4 regions of the Cutibacterium nasicola genome follow, and region 4 is predicted to be linked to each of the others. Evidence: riboswitches for the same ligand, from Rfam matches in the RefSeq annotation. Region 4 holds a riboswitch; each other region holds the start of a gene.

What was found. Region 4 has a riboswitch for cobalamin ahead of ACUCCZ_RS10630 (ABC transporter substrate-binding protein). Riboswitches for the same ligand answer to the same signal wherever they lie in the genome.
Positions count from the first base shown of each region.
Region 1: another riboswitch for cobalamin. It lies ahead of ACUCCZ_RS07455 (ABC transporter substrate-binding protein); the one in region 4 lies ahead of ACUCCZ_RS10630 (ABC transporter substrate-binding protein).
Region 2: another riboswitch for cobalamin. It lies ahead of ACUCCZ_RS01330 (prenyltransferase/squalene oxidase repeat-containing protein); the one in region 4 lies ahead of ACUCCZ_RS10630 (ABC transporter substrate-binding protein).
Region 3: another riboswitch for cobalamin. It lies ahead of cobO (cob(I)yrinic acid a,c-diamide adenosyltransferase); the one in region 4 lies ahead of ACUCCZ_RS10630 (ABC transporter substrate-binding protein).

Region 1 is NZ_CP199745.2:1,596,649-1,601,298, reverse strand. Features, by position in the region: gene ACUCCZ_RS07470 (HNH endonuclease) at 1-559, shown strand, start outside; gene ACUCCZ_RS07465 (antitoxin HicB) at 1,065-1,433, shown strand; gene ACUCCZ_RS07460 (hypothetical protein) at 1,649-2,179, shown strand; cobalamin riboswitch at 2,515-2,700, shown strand; gene ACUCCZ_RS07455 (ABC transporter substrate-binding protein) at 2,742-3,755, shown strand; gene ACUCCZ_RS07450 (FecCD family ABC transporter permease) at 3,752-4,650, shown strand, end outside.
Region 2 is NZ_CP199745.2:294,532-299,181, reverse strand. Features, by position in the region: gene ACUCCZ_RS01350 (2-oxoacid:ferredoxin oxidoreductase subunit beta) at 1-373, shown strand, start outside; partial or broken gene ACUCCZ_RS01345 (hypothetical protein) at 527-1,662, shown strand; partial or broken gene ACUCCZ_RS01340 (hypothetical protein) at 1,709-1,972, shown strand; partial or broken gene ACUCCZ_RS01335 (2-oxoglutarate synthase) at 2,100-2,177, shown strand; cobalamin riboswitch at 2,359-2,492, shown strand; gene ACUCCZ_RS01330 (prenyltransferase/squalene oxidase repeat-containing protein) at 2,573-3,739, shown strand; partial or broken gene ACUCCZ_RS01325 (PKD domain-containing protein) at 3,733-4,650, shown strand, end outside.
Region 3 is NZ_CP199745.2:1,819,170-1,823,819, reverse strand. Features, by position in the region: gene cbiQ (cobalt ECF transporter T component CbiQ) at 1-736, shown strand, start outside; gene ACUCCZ_RS08610 (energy-coupling factor ABC transporter ATP-binding protein) at 733-1,566, shown strand; gene cbiT (precorrin-6Y C5,15-methyltransferase (decarboxylating) subunit CbiT) at 1,783-2,379, opposite strand; cobalamin riboswitch at 2,403-2,539, shown strand; gene cobO (cob(I)yrinic acid a,c-diamide adenosyltransferase) at 2,580-3,194, shown strand; gene ACUCCZ_RS08595 (cobyrinate a,c-diamide synthase) at 3,194-4,650, shown strand, end outside.
Region 4 is NZ_CP199745.2:2,268,628-2,273,277, forward strand. Features, by position in the region: gene ACUCCZ_RS10620 (ABC transporter ATP-binding protein) at 1-316, opposite strand, end outside; gene ACUCCZ_RS10625 (FecCD family ABC transporter permease) at 313-1,476, opposite strand; gene ACUCCZ_RS10630 (ABC transporter substrate-binding protein) at 1,476-2,423, opposite strand; cobalamin riboswitch at 2,574-2,754, opposite strand; gene ACUCCZ_RS10635 (class I SAM-dependent methyltransferase) at 2,785-3,594, opposite strand; gene ACUCCZ_RS10640 (ABC transporter ATP-binding protein) at 3,719-4,471, shown strand; gene ACUCCZ_RS10645 (FtsX-like permease family protein) at 4,465-4,650, shown strand, end outside.

The DNA of each region.
Region 1 (4,650 bases), 670 kb from region 4:
GTCCAGGCTGGAGAACGCTGTCGACAACCTGCACGAACGTGAGCGAGCGATCGAGACTGACCTCACGCCTCCGAAGTTCATCCTCAAGCACTACCATGAAAAGTTCATGGATAAAGTAGGCGTTGATCTATCTTCAATTGACGTCCCCTATCCTAAATACAGGTTTGAGTATGTCAGCGCTGGCGGGAACAGCAGTCAGAAGACTGACATCAAAGTGACCACCGATGTCATGGATGAACTGATATCAACGGTATCGGATAAAGTGAAGTACAGGGCGAGTGCAGCTGGCCAGCGAGCCTTGATGACATCGGCGGTCCGTGAGCGTATTAAGTCTCGTGATAACTACACATGCAGGAGCTGCGGAGTCTCGCTCAGTCAAGAGCCTCACCTGCTCCTTGAAGTTGACCACATTTTTCCTGTGTCCAAGGGCGGTCTGTCGGTTGACGAGAACCTCCAAACGCTGTGCTGGAGATGCAACAGGTCGAAATCGAACAAGCTGCCAGTAATTGAGAGTCGCCAACTGGCTGGTGTCGATGATGGGGAGACATATCCGGCGTGAATCAATGGATTTGCCTGCATTAGCAGCTCAGTGCAGCCAGGCACACTCGAGTAGTCAGGGACCAAGCGGACATGACCACTTGGGCCCTGACTACGTTGTTCGTCTCCATCGGCGGAGATGTGTCCCACCCCATGGTCATGATCGAGGTATGGATCATCCATGGCCGAGATTGAGACCCCCTCGAGGGCTGGTGCGTGGCATGGGAGCCCCCGCTAGACGGTGTCGCTGATGGCGAGGTGGGCATGAAGGCATCGCGACGGCCAGCCGAATGTCTACCCCTCCTAAACGCACGTGTCTAGGAGGGGTAGACTGTCGGTTGTGGTCAAGCCGATGAAGTACCGCGAACTCGCCAAGCTCCTGTCCCGCGCCGGATTCACCTCGACGCCGGGCAAGGGTGACCACGTGAAGTGGACCAACGGCTCGCACACGGTGATCATTACACGCATCCGCGAAGTTTCCCCGGCGTCGTCCGGCAAGCCCTCGCGGCTATCGAGAGGAGCAAAGCATGACCAGCCAACTCACTGTTCACGCCATCCGCTGGAGTGGAGGATGGGAACTCCACCTCGACGACGACAATTGCACCCAAGTTCGCACCCTCGACCAGGCAGACCGGCAGGTACGCGACTACCTCGACACCCTCGACGAGGCCACCAGTCATGACGATTGGGACATCACCATTATTCCCGAGATCGGCGGATACGATCAGGCGATGGCTGCGCGGGCACAAACCCGCGCAGCCATCGAGGCCCAGGCAGCCGCCGCTGTCGCCTCACGCGAAGCTGTGCGGACGCTTCGCGCGCAGGGGTTGACGATGGCTGAGTGTGCGTCCATTCTCGGTGTCACCCGGGGCAGGGTCGCCCAGCTTGCCCGCTGATGGGGAATGTGCGGGATCGATGGAACGACGCCAACCCTAACGGCGGTAAAAGGGTGCGCAGTGCACGTTGGAGCCGTGGGAAGCGTTGGCAGGTGGTCTGGGTGGACGACCGGTTGGCGCCATTGGCGCTCGTGTGCCCACAAGGAGGCGGCGGCCCTGATCCGCGAGCATGAGGTCAGTCCGTCAAAGCTGCCGGTGTGACGCTGGATGAGTGGATGCATCGGTGGATGACGGGGCGGTTGGATTGGCGCGAGTCGGCGCGACAGGTTGTTGATGACGAGATCATTGAGGTCAATCCGCGCGTGGGGGTCCGCCTGCCAGCTGTGTGGCCGTCGAAGCTGGCGATTCTTTCAATCGACCAGGTGGATCACATCGCGACGGTGATGACACCACGTCAGCGGTCGATGGTCGTGGTGGTGGCTGCGACTGGCATGAGGCAGCGGGAGTTACGCGGACTGACATGGGATCGAGTCGCTGGCGATCGCATGAGGATTGATCGACAGCTGTTGTCCGGCGGCGCTGATGCCACCTGGGGGCCTCCGAAGACTCCCCGGGCGGTGCGCACGATTGCGCTGGGGCGGGTCGCGAGACAGGCCCTTGAGGGGCGGCGCGAGAGCTTTGGCGGGGGCCTGAGGGGCTGGTGTGGGCGACCAGGGTGGTCTGGCGTATGGCCGGGCGGATCTGGGGCGATCGTGACGTCGCGCCGTGGAGGGCCTCGAGCTGTGGCCGAGGTCGGGGTGGCATGACCCGAGGCATTTTCACGCCTCGCTGCTCATTCACGCGGGGATGTCTCCGCATCCGACCTGGCTTACAGGATGGCTCGTCCTCCAGTCATCGGGTCGATGAAGTTCGGAATTCGCACTCCCAGCCTGTCCAAGTCCATCTCGGACAGGATGCGTGGCCGAGTCACGAGGACCGTCAAGCGCACCCTCGTCCCCGGTACGGCCGCAGGGGAATGGGATGGCTGCGGGACCCGCGTCGAGCCGCCTACAACAAAGTTTTTACCGGAAGACGACGATTCGTTTCGGTGATCGGTTCAAGTGAGGTGAATCACCCCTGACGGAGGGTATACGAAGGGGGTGATAACATCCTCGGGTCAGGTTGCTGGTGCCCCCATCAGCGCTGGAATCCGGTGAGAAGCCGGAGCTGACGCGCAGCGGTATGACTGATCTGCCCCGGCCGACGCCACTGGTGCCGTGAGCACTGGGAAGGAGCCGGGAACGGAGACGAGGTCGAGCCCGAAGACCACCTGACGACGCCCTGTCGGTACTCGGCCGCGCACGCCGGACACAGAAAGTTGGTTTCCTCATGCCCGTCACCTCGTCATTCCTTCGCCGCGCCCTCGTGGCGTCGGTGTTTTCCACCCTCCTGCTCGCGGGATGTGCCGGTGCCCCCAAGGATTCCGCGTCCTCACCATCGGCTTCCGCCTCCGTATCGGCTTCTGGATCGGTCACCATCACCAACTGCGGTCAGCAGGTCACCCTTGACAAGCCTGCCACGCGGGCGGTGACCCTCAACCAGGGAGCCACCGAGGACGTGCTGGCCATCGGCGGTGAGTCCAAACTCGTCGGCACCGCGTACCTTGACAGTGACATCCCGACGAAGTGGAAGAAGGCCTATGACTCGGTCGAGGTGCTCTCCAAGGAATACCCGTCCAAGGAGACCTTCCTTGCTGCCAAGCCTGATCTGGCACTGTCGTCGTATTCCAGTGCCTTCACCGACAAGGCTGTCGGTACCCGCGATGAGCTGAAGAAGCAGGGAATTGCCACCTATATCAGTCCCTTCGGCTGCCCGAAGGGCACGCCGTCAGTCGAGGCGACCTGGGACAACGTCTGGAAGGAGATGCGCGAGGTCGGAACCCTGATCGGCGCCAAGAAGGCTGCTGACAAGGCTATTTCCGAGCAACGCGATGCCCTCGAGGAGGTCACCGGGAACAAGCACGGCACCGGTACGTCCATCGTGTGGTTCGACTCCGGGGACAAGACCCCGTTCATCGGTGCCGGTCATGGCGGTCCGCAGCTCCTCATGGATGCGGTGGGTGCCAAGAACCTGTTCGCCAGTCTGGACGGCGGTTGGTCAGACGGCTCCTGGGAGAAGATCGTCGCATCCAATCCTGACGTCATCGTCGTCGCCGATGCCAGCTGGTCCACGGCGACGTCGAAGATCGACTATATGAGGAAGGACCCCGTCCTCAGCCAGATGAAGGCCGTCAAGGAGAACAAATTCGTCACCGTGCCGTTCTCCCAGAGCACCCCTGGTGCCGAACTCGTGGACGGTGCCAAGACTCTCAATGACGGTCTGGCGAAGATCGCCGGCAAGTGAGTCGCTGGCGCAGCTGGCTGATCGTCGCCGGCTTCATCATCGCCCTGGTCGGTAGTGTCCTCGTGGTGCTGGGAATCGGGGCGGTGCACCTTCCTGTCCATGACGTCGCGAAGGTGATGGCCCGACGATTCCGCCTCATCGAGGGTGCCGACGTTACTATTCTCGACGATCAGATCGTCTGGCAGCTGCGGGCCCCGCGTGTCATCGGGTCAATGGCCGTGGGTGCCCTGCTGGCGATGTGTGGCGCGGTGTTGCAGACCCTGACGGGTAATGACCTGGCTGATCCTTATCTGCTCGGCATCTCCAGTGGAGCCTCGGTCGGTGCGGTCTTCGTCCTTATCGTCGGGATCTCCAGCGCTCTGGGGCAGTCCGTCCTCATGGCACTGGCCTCATTCGGTGGGGCGGTCGGAGCCCTGATCATGGTGCTGGCCATGGCCACTGGCAAGTCCGGGGAGTTACCCGCCAGCCGGACGATCCTGGCTGGGGTGGCCGTCGGACAGTTGTGCGGGGCGGCGGTGTCCATGATGATCATGGTGTTCGGCGAGTCGAACGCCGCTCGATCAGCCTTGTCCTGGACCCTCGGGTCGTTCACCGGTTTGAGATGGGGATCGACGATCACCCTGGCCGTCGCCACCGTTCCGGCCCTCATCGCCGGGATGGCGTTGTGCCACACCCTTGACGCTTTCGCCTTTGGCGACGTCAGCGCGATGTCCCTGGGAGTACCGGTCAACGCTGTGCGCTGGATGATCATGGCGGGCACCGCGTTGCTGACCGCTCTCAGCGTCGCCTTCGTCGGTCCCATCGGCTTCGTCGGTCTGACGGTTCCGCACATCGTGAGGTTCTGGACCGGGCCACGGCACGCGCGGCTGTTGCCGGCATCTGCCCTCGCCGGGGC
Region 2 (4,650 bases), 630 kb from region 4:
CCGACTGGTCGACGGCGAGCCGATCCTCGTCGGCGCTGACGGTACCCGCGGCGTAGTCCGCGACCCCGTCACTGGCGAGTTGACGGTCGCAGACATCACCGAAGTCGGCATGGACCACATCCTCGTCCACGACTCCCACCGTGCTGACCCGTCGCTGGCCTTCGAGCTTGCTCACCTGGATGACGGCGTCATCGTCAGCCAGACTCCGGTCGGAATCTTCCGCGACGTCGAGCGTCCCACCTACGACGACCAAGCCCGCACCCAAGCCCAGCTCGCCGCCGGGGACACCACCACACCGCAGGATCGCGACAAGAGACTCCAACGCCTGCTCCTCGGTACGGATACGTGGCAGGTGCGGGAACGAAACACCTGAGCAAGGCACGCATCCCGGAGAAGTCAAACACACCATCGCGGGACGACTCCTCCGGGGCCGACTCATGAATCGTACCCCACACCCACACCTTCCATAGGGATATTTGGCTAAATCTCGTAAAGACGATCCTATGGCGTTCGCCTTTTACCTGTCATGATTCTCATATGGTGTTACGGAGCGTTGGGAAATCCTCCTTCACCGTCAGACATCGAGCGATCTGCGAGCGTGCTCTACGCCTTCATGATGATCGTTGGACCCGTGGCTCTGGGAGCTTGCCTGGAACTTCGGAGGTTCACCGAAGGTCACATCCTCACCACACCGACCGGGAGGTCTCGACTGCGAATCATCCTTCCATGGTGGGCCATCGCCGTTCTCCCATCGACCGTGGCCGTAGGCATTTCTGTTCTGGCGTCAGGATCTGGAAACCAGATCATGGAAATGTCGGCCATCGGTGCCGTTTGGATGCTCGCATGGGGCGTCTTCGGTGCTGCCATTGGGGCATCGTGGCCGCTGGCACTGTCAGCACCAACGGCCTTTCTCCTGCCCTTCATCCTCGTCTTGTATGGGCCAGCCGTATCGGTCATGAAGCTGCGATATCTTTTTGGCTACTACATGGGCTGCTGCACGTAGGTGAGATGTTGAATCCTCGAGTCCTCACAGCTGGAATGACGATGGCAGGTGGGATCCTCATCGTGTCAACCCTGGCCCTCATTGCAGGAAGACGGAATCATCATGCACGTATCACCGTGACCCTGATTATTGGATTGGTTGCGACGGCGTTCATCGGCTTTCACACGGCCAAAGGCATAGGTCCGCTGCCCGCCCCCGAACCGGACCACAGATCTGTCTGAGAGATAGTGATCCCGTGGTGTGCGCGTGGGAATCTCACGATCTCGAGCTGTTGGGCCCCGTGGCCCGGAAAGCAGACACAGCGTGGAGAGCACGTCCCCAAGGAATACAGGCAAGGTGCGCAGGAATCAACCCACGAAACCATGTGGCGGTCGACATCTGCGATATCCGTATCTGAGCCGCCGTCGAAGGCGGTTATGACCGTTGCCTCGGGATTGGCCATCGCCCCGTGTCAGGACCACAAAGATCAGGTGGCAGTCTGGGTTCTCGACACTCAGGATCGCGTCGTCGCCTGACTGACGAAACATTCGGGAATAGCGATGACGGGTCAGGAGTTTTCTCCTGAGACGCGCGAATGGCTGAAGTCCATGGATCGGCTGTCCATCCAGGACCAAGCCAGGATTTTCGAAGATTATCGATCTCGACTGCGAAAATGCTGAGAGGACACATAGCGCTTGGTTGGAGAGCCTGGGCGCGCAATCGATCATCGGAATTGTCTCCACCCGCAACATCGTTGGGCTGTCCGGCTTCAACCTTCTCACAAACGCCATTGGCATCAAGAAATTGTCATCCACCCCTGCAATCATCTGGGTTCTGACAAGCTTTCTGTTGGGGAGAACGGAAAATTACACATCCTGGTGGTCATGGCCGATCAAGGATCGGGCGGACGTGATGTCGGCGATATTGTCCGGGGTTCTTTGCCTTCTCGGAATCCTCATCTCGCTTATCAAGCCTCGTCAGACGGTGTAGCCCTTGGTGATTCCCATGCACCCTTGAGCGGATCCGGACAGTTACCCAGCCTCGTGGATCCAGGATGTTCCACGCTGATCGACTTCCCGTGCCGCATGAATACCTTGCGATATGCACTCCTCCATGGCCGCGCACCAGCCTGGCCGTGGCCCTGGGTGCCGGATGCTCCTTCGTGGCTCGCGCCATAGACTCCGACCGCGCACACCCCAATCGGCATCTTCCGCGATGAGAATCGCCCCCACCTACGACGACCAAGCCCGCACCCAAGCCCAGCTCGCCGCCGGGGACACCACCGACCAAGACTCCCACGACGCCGCTCTAGCCACCGTGCTGACCGGTAACCGACACCTAACAGGTGTACTCTGTGCCAGGCAGTACCCTCCAAGACCGACGATCCACGTCACCTTGGGCGGTGCTGGCACCGCAGCCACAGGGGAATTCGGTGCGATACCGGAACTGACCCGCAACCGTGAGGGGCCCACCCCCGAGTCGGAGTACCTGGGTTGTCGAAGGAACATCACACACCGTCGAGGACTGCGGTGAGTTCGACCCGGGAGCCTTCCCTGTCCGCAACGCAGCCTCAGGAAGAAGACCCGCCACATGCTCAGACTCACTCGATGGATCGCCGGCCTCGCTGCCGGTGCACTCATCGCATCACCATTCACAACATCAGCATTCGCCAACCCACCATCCACCCCATCACACACACCCCTCACCACCACCGACGACGGCTCCACCCCCTACTGCTTCAACCCACCAACCAACCCAGTCAAAGGCGCCATGTGGCCCGGATCGATCAACGACACCGCCGCCACCAGCACCTACGTCGCAAAAGCCGCTGACTGGCTCGCCAACAAATGGAAACAAGACCCCAAGAACTACAGACAAGCCGGCGGCATCGCTGACGGCATCATCGCCCTGGTCGGCTCCGATGCCCACCCCGACACCGTCACAGAAATGACCACAGCCCTCAAAAAAACCGGCCCGAAATACATCGAAAACAACCCGGCCGGCCTGGCAAAAGTCATCATGACCGCCGAAATCCTCGGAGACGACCCCACCTACTTCCTCGGCAAGGAAACCGGAAACCTGTGGATCAAACTCGCCGGCTACATCAACGACACCAACCCCAACATGCAACGCCGCGTCACCATGTACTGGGGCCCACACCTCATCACCATCGCACTAACCCGAGCCAACCGCCCAGTACCGAAAACAATTATCGACAAGCTGTTGTCCACCCAGGGCACTGGAGGCACCGATGCCGGCGCTTTCGGCTACACCAAAAAGAACCACGACGGCACCACGACCTTCGTCGGCGACCCCGACTACACCGGTATCGCCCTATCAGACCTAACCCTCCTCCAACACAACCCACACCTCATCCCAGACAACTACAACACCAAAATCACTACAGCCGCCAACCACGCCACCCAATGGGCACTCAACACCAAAACCCACGACGACGGGGACTACTGGGAAACCTACTCCGCCGCCAACTCCACCGGCATGCTCGCCAGCGCACTCGCAGAACGCGGCGAAGACATGACAACCGTCAAACAATGGCTCATCCGCCAACAAAACCTCACGAAAGTCGGCGCATGGCAAGCCCAACGCAACGACCACGAACCCAACATCATGGCCACCGACCAAGCAATCATGGCCATCACCGGCCACGGCTACGCCTCAACATGGTCCGGCAAACCCCCAAAAACACCCCAACCTGCACAACCACCCCAACCCCCAAACCTCAACACACACTGGTGAAGATCACTGTGCTGGGTGACTCGTATTCGGCAGGCAACGGAACCCTGGTCGATGGGTATCCGGCCGATGGGTCATATCGCAGCCCCAAGAACTATGGTTCGGTACTCACCGGCATGCTCAACCAGAAAAACACGGACACAACGTACCAACTCGACGTGCGGGCCTGGAGTGGTGCCCAGATCGCCACCGGAGACCACAACATCATCAGCCAGGCCGATACCATGGATCCCCACACCGGCGTGATCCTCATGACCGCCGGAGGCAACGACCTCAACTTCGCTGACGTCGTCGAAAACTGCTTTGCAGAAATAGCATGGTCAGCAAAAAAGTGCAGCGGGACGGTTGACGCAGCACGCAAGAAGACTGATGCCACGATGACGAACACGGTGACATTGCTGTCACATATCCAGCACCGACTGGCGGATCCGGCTCACACCCGTGTCATCCTGATCGGCTACCCCTACCTCATCCCGGCTGCCGAGGACGTTCCTGGCACGGGCATACCGGCGACCCGTGTCCGGGCCGCCGAGGACGAGTTCCGCGCCCGGCAGGCTGCCACCATCAAGGCCTGGAACACGTCTCATGGCCTCAAAGTGACCTACGCCCCCACCACCAGCCTGTTCAACACCCATGAGCCAGAACCGTCCTTCATTGATCTTGATTTACACAATCCTTATCGCTGGATCAACGAGTTCCATGAGACTGCCGGCTATGAGGGGTGGACCGGGAAGACCTGGTCACTTCCAAGTTGGGATCAGAATAATTGGTATCATCCGAATGTGATTGGCCATGAGCAGATTGCCGGGATGGTGCGTCCCTTGGTCAAACCGCCGAGGATGTATGGCCTGTCTGCCGGTGTCTCGCAGGTGGCGCCGGTGCCTGGGGTGCGGATGCGCGCCGACGTCATCGGG
Region 3 (4,650 bases), 450 kb from region 4:
CCCGTCGATGGAGTCATCGTCGTGGGTGAGCCCGGTGGTCGGCTCCGGCATCTGGCCCGGGGCGCTACTCGCCGGGATCATCAGCGTCATCGTCATCCTCGGCCCGGCGCGCATCCGGGGGCGAGTGCTGTGGCAAGCCATGGCCGCCCCGATCGTCTTCCTGGTGGTCGGCGGGATCTCGGTCCTCATCAGCCTTGGGTCGTCCCCCATCGGGACAGTCTGGTGGCATGCCGGGGTGTTCAGCATCGGGCCGGTCACCACCGCCCAGGCGATGTCACTGATTGAACATGGCGTCTGCGGCACCCTCACCCTCATGGTGCTGGCCGTCACCACCCCCATGGTCGATCTGCTCACGTGGTTGCGGAAGTTCCACATCCCTGACCCGTTGCTCGAGATCGCCTCCCTGACCTACCGGCTCATCTTCGTGCTGCTCGACACCGTCGTGACGGCCGGTGAAGCTCAGCACGCCCGCCTCGGCGACGCCCCGGAAGGGAAATTTGGCGGGCTCAACCGGCGCATGAGCAACACCGCAGCGCTGCTCGGATCGGTCGGAATTCGAGCCTGGACGAGGGCCAACCGCCTCAACGACGGCCTGGTCAACCGCGGATTCGAGTCCGCACTGGTGACCCTGCCCGTCAAACGCGTCGGATCAGCGCGGTTCAAGATCATCGTCGTCATCGTCATCGCCGCAGTCTGGGCGATCAGCTGGTCGACGACCGGAAGGATTTTCAGATGAGTGACGAAGCCCTGTTGTCGACCGAGCACCTGTACGCCACTCACCCTGGCCGGCCCATGGTGCTCACCGACGTCAACGTGTCCTTCCGCGCTGGAGTTCGGGTGGCGATTCTGGGAGCAAACGGATCGGGCAAGACGACGCTGATGCGTTGCTTGTCGGGCTCCCTCAAGCCCGTCAAGGGCAAGGTCAAGAGAGGTGACACCGTGCTCGGTCACGGGCGCACCCAGCTTCGTGAGCACCGTCGGGCGGTTCAGCTCGTCCTTCAGGACCCCGACGACCAACTCTTCAGCGCTGACGTGAGCCAGGACGTCTCCTTCGGCCCGATGAACATGGGGCTGGACGTGGCGGAGGTGCGCGACCGCGTCGCCGAGGCCCTGCAGCTACTCGGGGCCAGCCATCTTGCCGAGCGTGCCACGCACCAGCTGTCCTACGGCGAACGCAAGAGGATTGCTGTCGCCGGTGCCGTCGCCATGCGCCCGGATCTGCTTCTCCTTGACGAGCCCACCGCCGGACTCGACCCGGTCGGCGTCACCAAGATGCTGGAGGCTTTGGACCGTCTGCGCGACCACGGTACGACCGTGGCGATGGCTACCCATGACGTCGACCTGGCCCTGGCCTGGGCTGACGAGGCGCTCATCGTTGTCGACGGGGGAGTGCAGCAGGGGCCGATCGACGAGTTACTCGCAAATGTGACCATGGTGGAGAGGGCCCATCTACACCTGCCTTGGCCCCTCGAACTGGTCCGGCGTCTTGGGATGGATGAGCGTCCCCGAACGATGAGCGAGGTCGTCGCGATCCTGTCACACCTGGCACCGAGCAGTCCGTGTTGACGTCATCGTTGTGACATCAGCGGCACAAGGCACTCTTGATGGGGCGGCCACAGTGCGGCGGTTCGATGGTCATCATGAACAGGTCAGCGCTGTCGGTTTCGGCAGTGCCACACCATGTGCGTTTCGCTGCCGAGCAGACCTGGGCTGCCTGCCTGCTGGCCTCCCAGATCAGCTGAGTCCAGGATCAGACAACTGTGCACACTGGGTGGCTCGTCGTCACTCAGTGTGCTGCCAGGTCCACGCCACGACGGTGCGGGCCGGTTTCCAGCCCCGCAGCCGGCCGATGCTGTCGGCGGTCTCGACGCCGAACCTCATGAGGTCACCGCCCAGATCCCGGTGCAAGGACTCCACGAGCATCTCGGCCTCCATCGTCACCCCATGGACGACGAGCCGTCCCCCGATGGGCAGACGTGGTCGACACTGGGTGACGAGAGTTTCCGTCGCACCGCCGCCGATGAAGATGGCATCCGGGTCGGGCAGTCCCTCCGGCAGCCCCTTGGCGAGGTCGGCGTCGATGACCTCGAACTGGCCGGGCAGAGTGAGTTCTGCGGCATTCGTGCGGGCATTGGCGGCCCGTTCTGCCTTGCGCTCCACCCCGATGGCTCGGCAGGTCGGATCGGTGCGACACCACTCGACACCGATCGACCCGGCGCCGGTGCCGAGGTCCCACAGCAGCTGGCCCGGCATGGGTCGCAACGCTGCCAGAGCGACGGCCCTCACCGGATGTTTGGTGATGAGGCCGTCATGGGCGAAGTGCGTCTCGTCGAGGCCAGGCGTGCGTCCGAGGAGGGTGGCGTCAGGATCATGGGTCATGAGGGAAGCTTAGGGCAGTGCCGGGTGAGGACAACCCGACCCGTGTGACACAATCGACGATGGCCCTCGGGGAGGAATCCGGTGTGAATCCGGAGCGGTCCCGCCACTGTGAGCGCCTCAGCGCGAGCCAGGTCGATCCTGCGGGTCAGGTCACGGAAATCCCGTGACCCGACGGGCGCGGACCCGCAAGGAGGTCGTTCATGCCGCACGCGCGCAGTGGCGCCACACCAGACGACGGGCTGTCCACCAGACAGCGACGATTACGGCCAGTTCTTGCTGTGAACACCGGCGAGGGCAAGGGCAAGACGACAGCGGCGATGGGTACCGCCCTGCGCGCCTGGAACCAAGGGTGGAAAGTCGGCGTCTTCCAGTTCGTGAAGTCCGGACGATGGCATGTCGGCGAGCAGGACGCCCTGCAAGCTCTCGGGAAACTCCACGAGGAGACCGGTGCCGGCGGTCCCGTCACATGGGAGGTCATGGGGACTGGATGGTCCTGGGCACGCTCCTTCGATGCCGCCGATGACCCCGAGGCCGCTGCCCGCGAGGGGTGGCGACACGTGTCGGAACTCCTGGCCAGCGAGGCGCTTGATTTCTACCTTCTTGACGAGTTCACCTACCCGCTGGACTGGGGATGGCTCGATGTCGACGAGGTCGTCGACACACTGGTCAACCGCCCCGGCACCCAGCACGTCGTCATCACTGGCCGTCGCGCCCCGGCAGCCCTCGTCGAGGCCGCAGACCTCGTCACCGAGATGACCAAGGTCAAGCACCCCTTCGACGCCGGTCAGCGTGGTCAGGCGGGAATCGAATGGTGATGCGCATTCCACGAATCCTCATCGCCGCCCCGGCGTCGGGAGGCGGTAAGACGACCGTCGCGACAGGTCTCATGGCAGCCCTGCGTGCCACCGGCCGGACGGTGGCGCCGTTCAAGGTCGGGCCGGATTACATCGATCCCGGTTACCACTCGATGGCCAGTGGTCGTCCGGGCCGCAACCTGGACTCCGTCATGTGTGGTGACGAGCTCATGGCTCCGCTGCTGGCCCATGGTTTCGTCACCCCCGATGCGGCGGACATTGCGGTCATCGAGGGAGTGATGGGCCTCTTCGACGGCCAGCTCGGGACCGGACGCGGGTCCAGCGCCGAGATCGCCACCTCGACCCAGACCCCGGTGGTCGTGGTCGTCGACACCGCTCATGCGTCCCTCACCCACGCCGCAGTGGTGGCAGGTCTGGCGACGTTTGATCCGAATGTCACGATCGCCGGTGTGATCCTCAACCGGGTCGCCTCTCCTCGTCATGGTGCCGAGGTCGTGCGCGGACTCGACCGACTCGGCATCCCGGTGCTGGGGCGGATTCCGCGCACCGAGTCGATCTTCGTGCCGTCTCGCCACCTGGGCCTGGTCCCGGCGGGGGAGTGGGAGCACTCCGCCTCCAAGGTCGCCGGCCTGGGTGACCTCATCGCCGAACACGTCGATCTCGACGCCGTTATGGACCTGGCCGATTCCGCACCCGACCTCGACGTCGAGCCTTGGGATCCGCGAGCCGCTCTGCAATCAGCTGGCTGGCAAGGCCATTCCTTCGACGAGCCGCCGGTGGTCGGAATCTTCGCGGGGCGAGCCTTCACCTTCCGTTACCCCGAGACCACCGAGATGTTGCGGGCGGCCGGGTTCCGGGTCGTCGACGTCGATCCCCTCACCGATCGACGTCTTCCGGACGGCATCCAGGGCCTGTACCTGGGCGGTGGATTCCCGGAGATGCACGCCACGGATTTGGAGGACAACACCGAGCTCGCGGCAGATGTCCGCGCCCATGCCGAGGCCGGGATGCCGATCGTCGCGGAGTGCGCCGGGCTTCTCTACCTCTGCCGTCACCTCGACGGGCGCGACATGGCCGGCGTCCTTCCGATGGACGCGGCGATGGCGACGAGGCTGACGATGGGGTACCGGGTCGCCACCCGCAACTCCATCAGCGTCGTCGGCCACGAATTCCACCGCACCACGACGACGCCATTGGCTGACGTCGACCCGGCTTGGCACATCGCCATGCCCGACGGCACCGATCGTGCCGAGGGAGCTCTGGGAGACCCTGCTTCTCTGGGGCGTCCCACCGTTCAGGCCTCCTACCTGCACCTGCACTGGGCCGGTCACCCCTCCCAGGCGGCGTGGTTTGCCCGTGAGGTGGCGAGGTTCCACGAGGGGAGAGGGGCCCAGGAGGGCGAGCCTGACCTCAATCACCACGGGGACAGCGACATTGCCGACGGTCTAGTCGACCT
Region 4 (4,650 bases):
TCCCCATCCGGACGATTTCCCCGCACGTCAGCGGGAACTCCGCGGGAGTCTCTTGGAGAACCACCGAAATGTGCCGGGAGGACCACTTCGTGTCTCGCGCCCAGACATCGACACCATCGACGGTCACCGTCCCCTTCGTAGGGCGTCTCGAGTGGAAGATTGAGCGCAGCATCGTCGACTTGCCGCTCCCATTGGGGCCGAGGATCCCCACCACCTGACCGGGATGGGCGACGAAGTCGACATCCTGGACGATGTGGCGCCCCTCGATGTCGACACCCAGGCCCGCGACCACCAGTTCTGCACCACTGACGATCATGACGTCTCCCCCAAGGTGCGTCGCAACAGGAACAGGAAGAATGGAGCCCCGACAAGCGCGGTCACAATACCTACCGGCAATTCCTGCGGCTCAATGGCCATCCGCGCCCCAACATCCGCCAGCACGGTGAAAATCGCACCCAGAAGCAGTCCTACGGGAAGGGTTCGGCGGTGATCTGCGCCAACCAGCATCCTCGTAATGTGCGGCATCACCAGGCCGACGAATCCTATGACGCCACACACCGCAACTGTCACACCGACAATTGCAGCTGCCACAACGAACATCCAGGTTCGGAACCGATCAACGTCCAGGCCGAGAGAACCCGCTGTCCCTTCCCCACCAAGAAGGAGGTTGAGATTTGACGCCTCAGCCAGGCATAAGAGCATTCCCACAGCGAGGACGAGGGTGGGGACGGGAAGGTTCTCCCACTTGGCGGCCCCGAAGCCTCCGAGACTCCAAAAGAGGACTTGCGACGCCAGTTGCGGATCCGGGGAGGTCAGAACCATGAAGTTGTTGACTGCCGACAACAGGGCCGAAACCGCCATGCCGGTGAGAACCAACGTGCCTGCAGAAAGGGTTTGCCTCCGTCTGGCGATCACCAAGACGAGTAGAAGCGTCAGGAACGCGCCTGCGAACGCGGCCAACCCGAGAGAGACCGCACCACCGAGGAGCAGACCAAACCGCATGACGGTAATGGCTCCGGTTGCAGCTCCCGACGACACGCCGAGCACCGTGGGGCTCGCCAGTGGGTTGCGAAGCAGCGCCTGCACGACTGTGCCGACAGTGGTCAGCGCCATCCCTGCGACTGCCGCCAGGAGCACACGAGGAAGCCGGACATCAGCAACGATCCTGTCGATCGACGCAGTCCAATCAACGGTGACGACACCTGCCGGCAGAGCCCGGTGCGCAACGACCTTCCATACTTGGACGAAGGGAACATGAACCGAGCCAATTGACAGCGCGAGTCCCAGGACAAGAATCAACGTGACGGCCAGTACGGACAAGACTATGACCAGGTGTCCACGATGCGAATCGCCACGCCACCTGTCTTCCCCGACAGATGCCGACTCGGATGGAAGGGCATTGAGGACAGCAACGAGTTCGTCCTGCCGTTTCACAGCCGTGGATGACTCATCAATGCCACCACGTGCACCCATCATCAGCCGTGGAACTGCTTGGCAAGCTGCTCGATACCTTCAGCCGAACGCGGGCCGGGCTGTGCCAACGAGAGACTGATCACCGGGAAGGCATTGTTCTTGACGGCCTTGGTGTCCTTCAGTGCCGGAATTGACTTCAACGTCTTGATCTTCTGATCGACACTCGGGGTCTTGTAGTCGTAAATCAGAATCATGTCTGGATCAGCTTTTGCAACCTGCTCCCACGACATCTTTCCCCACCGCAGCGGTTCATTCGCGAAGATGTTCTCGCCTCCCGCCGCATCGATCATCACCGATGCATAGGCCCACCCACCAACTGTCGTCGGGGCGTCCTCACCTGAGTTGTAGAGGAACACCTTGGGGCGCTCCTTCCCCTTCACGGACTTCTTGACGGCATTGACCTTGTCGTTGAACTTTCGAATCGATGCCTCAGCTCGGTCATTCACATCGAAGATCTGGCCGATGGTCCTGATCTCCTTGGTCTCATCATCCAAGGCCTTGACCTCATTGGTGCATCCCACAGGGCTGAGATGCGTCTTGATCCCCATCTTCTGTAGGTCTTCCCGGGTGTGACCGTTGCTCCTTGAGAAACCGTCCGGGTACCCGGAATACACGAAATCAGGATTTACGGACAAAAGCTTCTCCATGGAAGGCTGCCCAGCGGCCAAAACCGACACCGAGTCGTAGGCCTCCTTGTATTGGGCACCGATGGGGCGAGTGCGTTGGTATGCCGTCCCGACCATGCTCTTCTCCAGCCCTAGCTCGAGCATCGTCTCAGTCGCCGTCGACGTCAATGTCACTGCGCGCGTCGGGGCGGAATCGAACGTCTGCTTCACCCCACAGCTCTCCACCGTCAGCGGGTATGACGTGTGCCCGGCCTTCGAACCGGTTGCGTGGGACGACGCCGTCGAGGCGTTCTGCTCCGTGACGGCGCTCCCACAACCAGCCATGAATGAGACAGGAATCACTAATGCAGCGACAAGAGCGACCCTCCGCGTGTACCTTCGCGCCATCGCAATGGTCCTTCCGTTCCCACGCCAACGGTCACAGATGGGCCCCACGTAAGGGTTTCCAACCAAAAGCCATGACGCGAGCTTGTGTCGAGTGGATTTTCATCGGCAGGTCTTCGGACTGGGGTTCAACCCGTTTCAGCACCTTCCCAGGCCTCACTGGCCCAGTGGCATACGCCGAGACGGTCACCGTCACCGCTGCGCGTCAGCCCCGGAGTCACACCGGAGTTCCCTCACACCCATTTGGGTTACCGACACACATACCCTATCAATGAAGACCTTGAACTGATCGACACTCCCCTCACACAGGCATGTCGGGCAGGGCCCCCACAAGGCCCTTCGCATCTACATGCACCAGACCAATTGTGCGTCTACACCTCCATCCGCGAGGGAATCCAATCGCATAGGAATCCATGATCCTGATCGCCTCGGAAAAATTACCTCCTCGAGTCTGGACCTCATGGTACAATTCATCTTCAGAAACAACTCGATATTCCTCGAGAATTCTAATTTCTGCTGGAATCCCCAATTGTGCGAGGCCACCTGCAAGGAGTAGATGGCGAGCCTGTGAAACACGGACATCTTCCCCCTGTGCTGCTGCAAGGGCATGATCCCAGGCCGTCGGTGATCCAGTGGTGTCAATAATGATGACGTGCCGTCGAGCCTGCCGAACCAATGCTCGCAAGGACGCCGCCAGATCGAGGACCCAGTACAAGGACCATGCAGCAAGAACGGTGTCGAAAACCCTTCCTGTGTCCATGGGCCATTGCCCCTGGATCGTCTCGATCTTGACTTCCTCGGCTTCAGCATTCTCCGAAAGCACACGGAGCATGTCCTCTGAACGGTCTACGACAGTCACACGGCAGCCGCGTTGTGCCAGCGGAATCGCGAACCGTCCAGTTCCGCCGCCAACGTCAAGGATCGATGACTCAGGTTCGACGATGCTGGTCACGGTGCCGATCTGAGCCAGGGAACTGCACGTCAAACCTGCGTGCTGGTCGTAGACCGCTGCGTGCCCATGCCAAAACGCCTTTTCCTGTTCCAAAGATCTGCGCGCGGGGTCCGATCTCCTATCGTTCTCCCACAGTCCGAAGTAATCACTGATCCTCATCGGCGCCTCCCATGTTCATCGGGACCAATCCTGTGGCATCGCCATCCTCCTACCACGGGAGGACGCTCCGATTCGACCGCCAGCACGATGTGCGACGAGGGGCCCGGACGGCACAGTGGATGACATGTTGACGACAACCCGCCCCAACCCTCACGCCGTCGCCGAATCTGTCCGCGGCGCTGACCTGCGCGCCCTCGGACTGACGAAGACCTACGGGACGACTCGTGCCCTCGACCACGTCGACATCGCCGTCCCGGCCGGCCAGTCGGTCGCCGTCATGGGCCCGTCCGGATCGGGCAAGACCACCCTGCTGCACTGCTTGTCGGGGATCCTCTCGACCGACTCCGGAAGTATCGAGCTGGGTCTGCCCGACCGCGTCATCAACGTCGAGAGCCTCTCCAATGAGGGTCGGGCGCAGCTGCGTCGCCAGTCCCTGGGGTTCGTCTTCCAGCAGGGGATGCTCGTGCCCGAGCTCACCGCTGTGGAGAACACCGCCCTTCCCCTCATGCTCAATGGTGCCTCTCGATCGCAGGCCATCGGGTACGCGGCGCAGTGGCTGAGCTCAATGGGGCTGGGAGGCATGGAGGACCGACGCATCGGTCAGCTGTCAGGTGGCCAGGCCCAGCGGGTCGCCATCGCGCGGTCCCAGGTCATCGACCCGGCCATCGTCTTTGCCGACGAACCGACCGGCGCTCTCGACTCGGCGACCGCTGTCGAGGTGATGTCCATCCTGCTCTCCGCGACGACCGGGCGGGGACGGACCCTCGTCGTCGTCACCCACGACGAGGGCGTCGCCCGTCGCTGCCAGCGCATCCTGCGCCTGCAGGATGGCCGGATCGTCTCCGATGAGATGCGTCACTCCGACGGGAAGTGGTGACCATGACCACGACGCCCGCCATTGAACCAGGAACCGCGGATCAGCAGATCCCGTCGATCTGCATCCCCGAACCACTCGGGGCCACAGCGGGACGCCCGGCGACCTCGTCAATCCTCACCATGACCCTGCGTGCCTCGGCCGCCGACCACTCCACCTGGCGGCTCCCGGTTGTCGCTTTC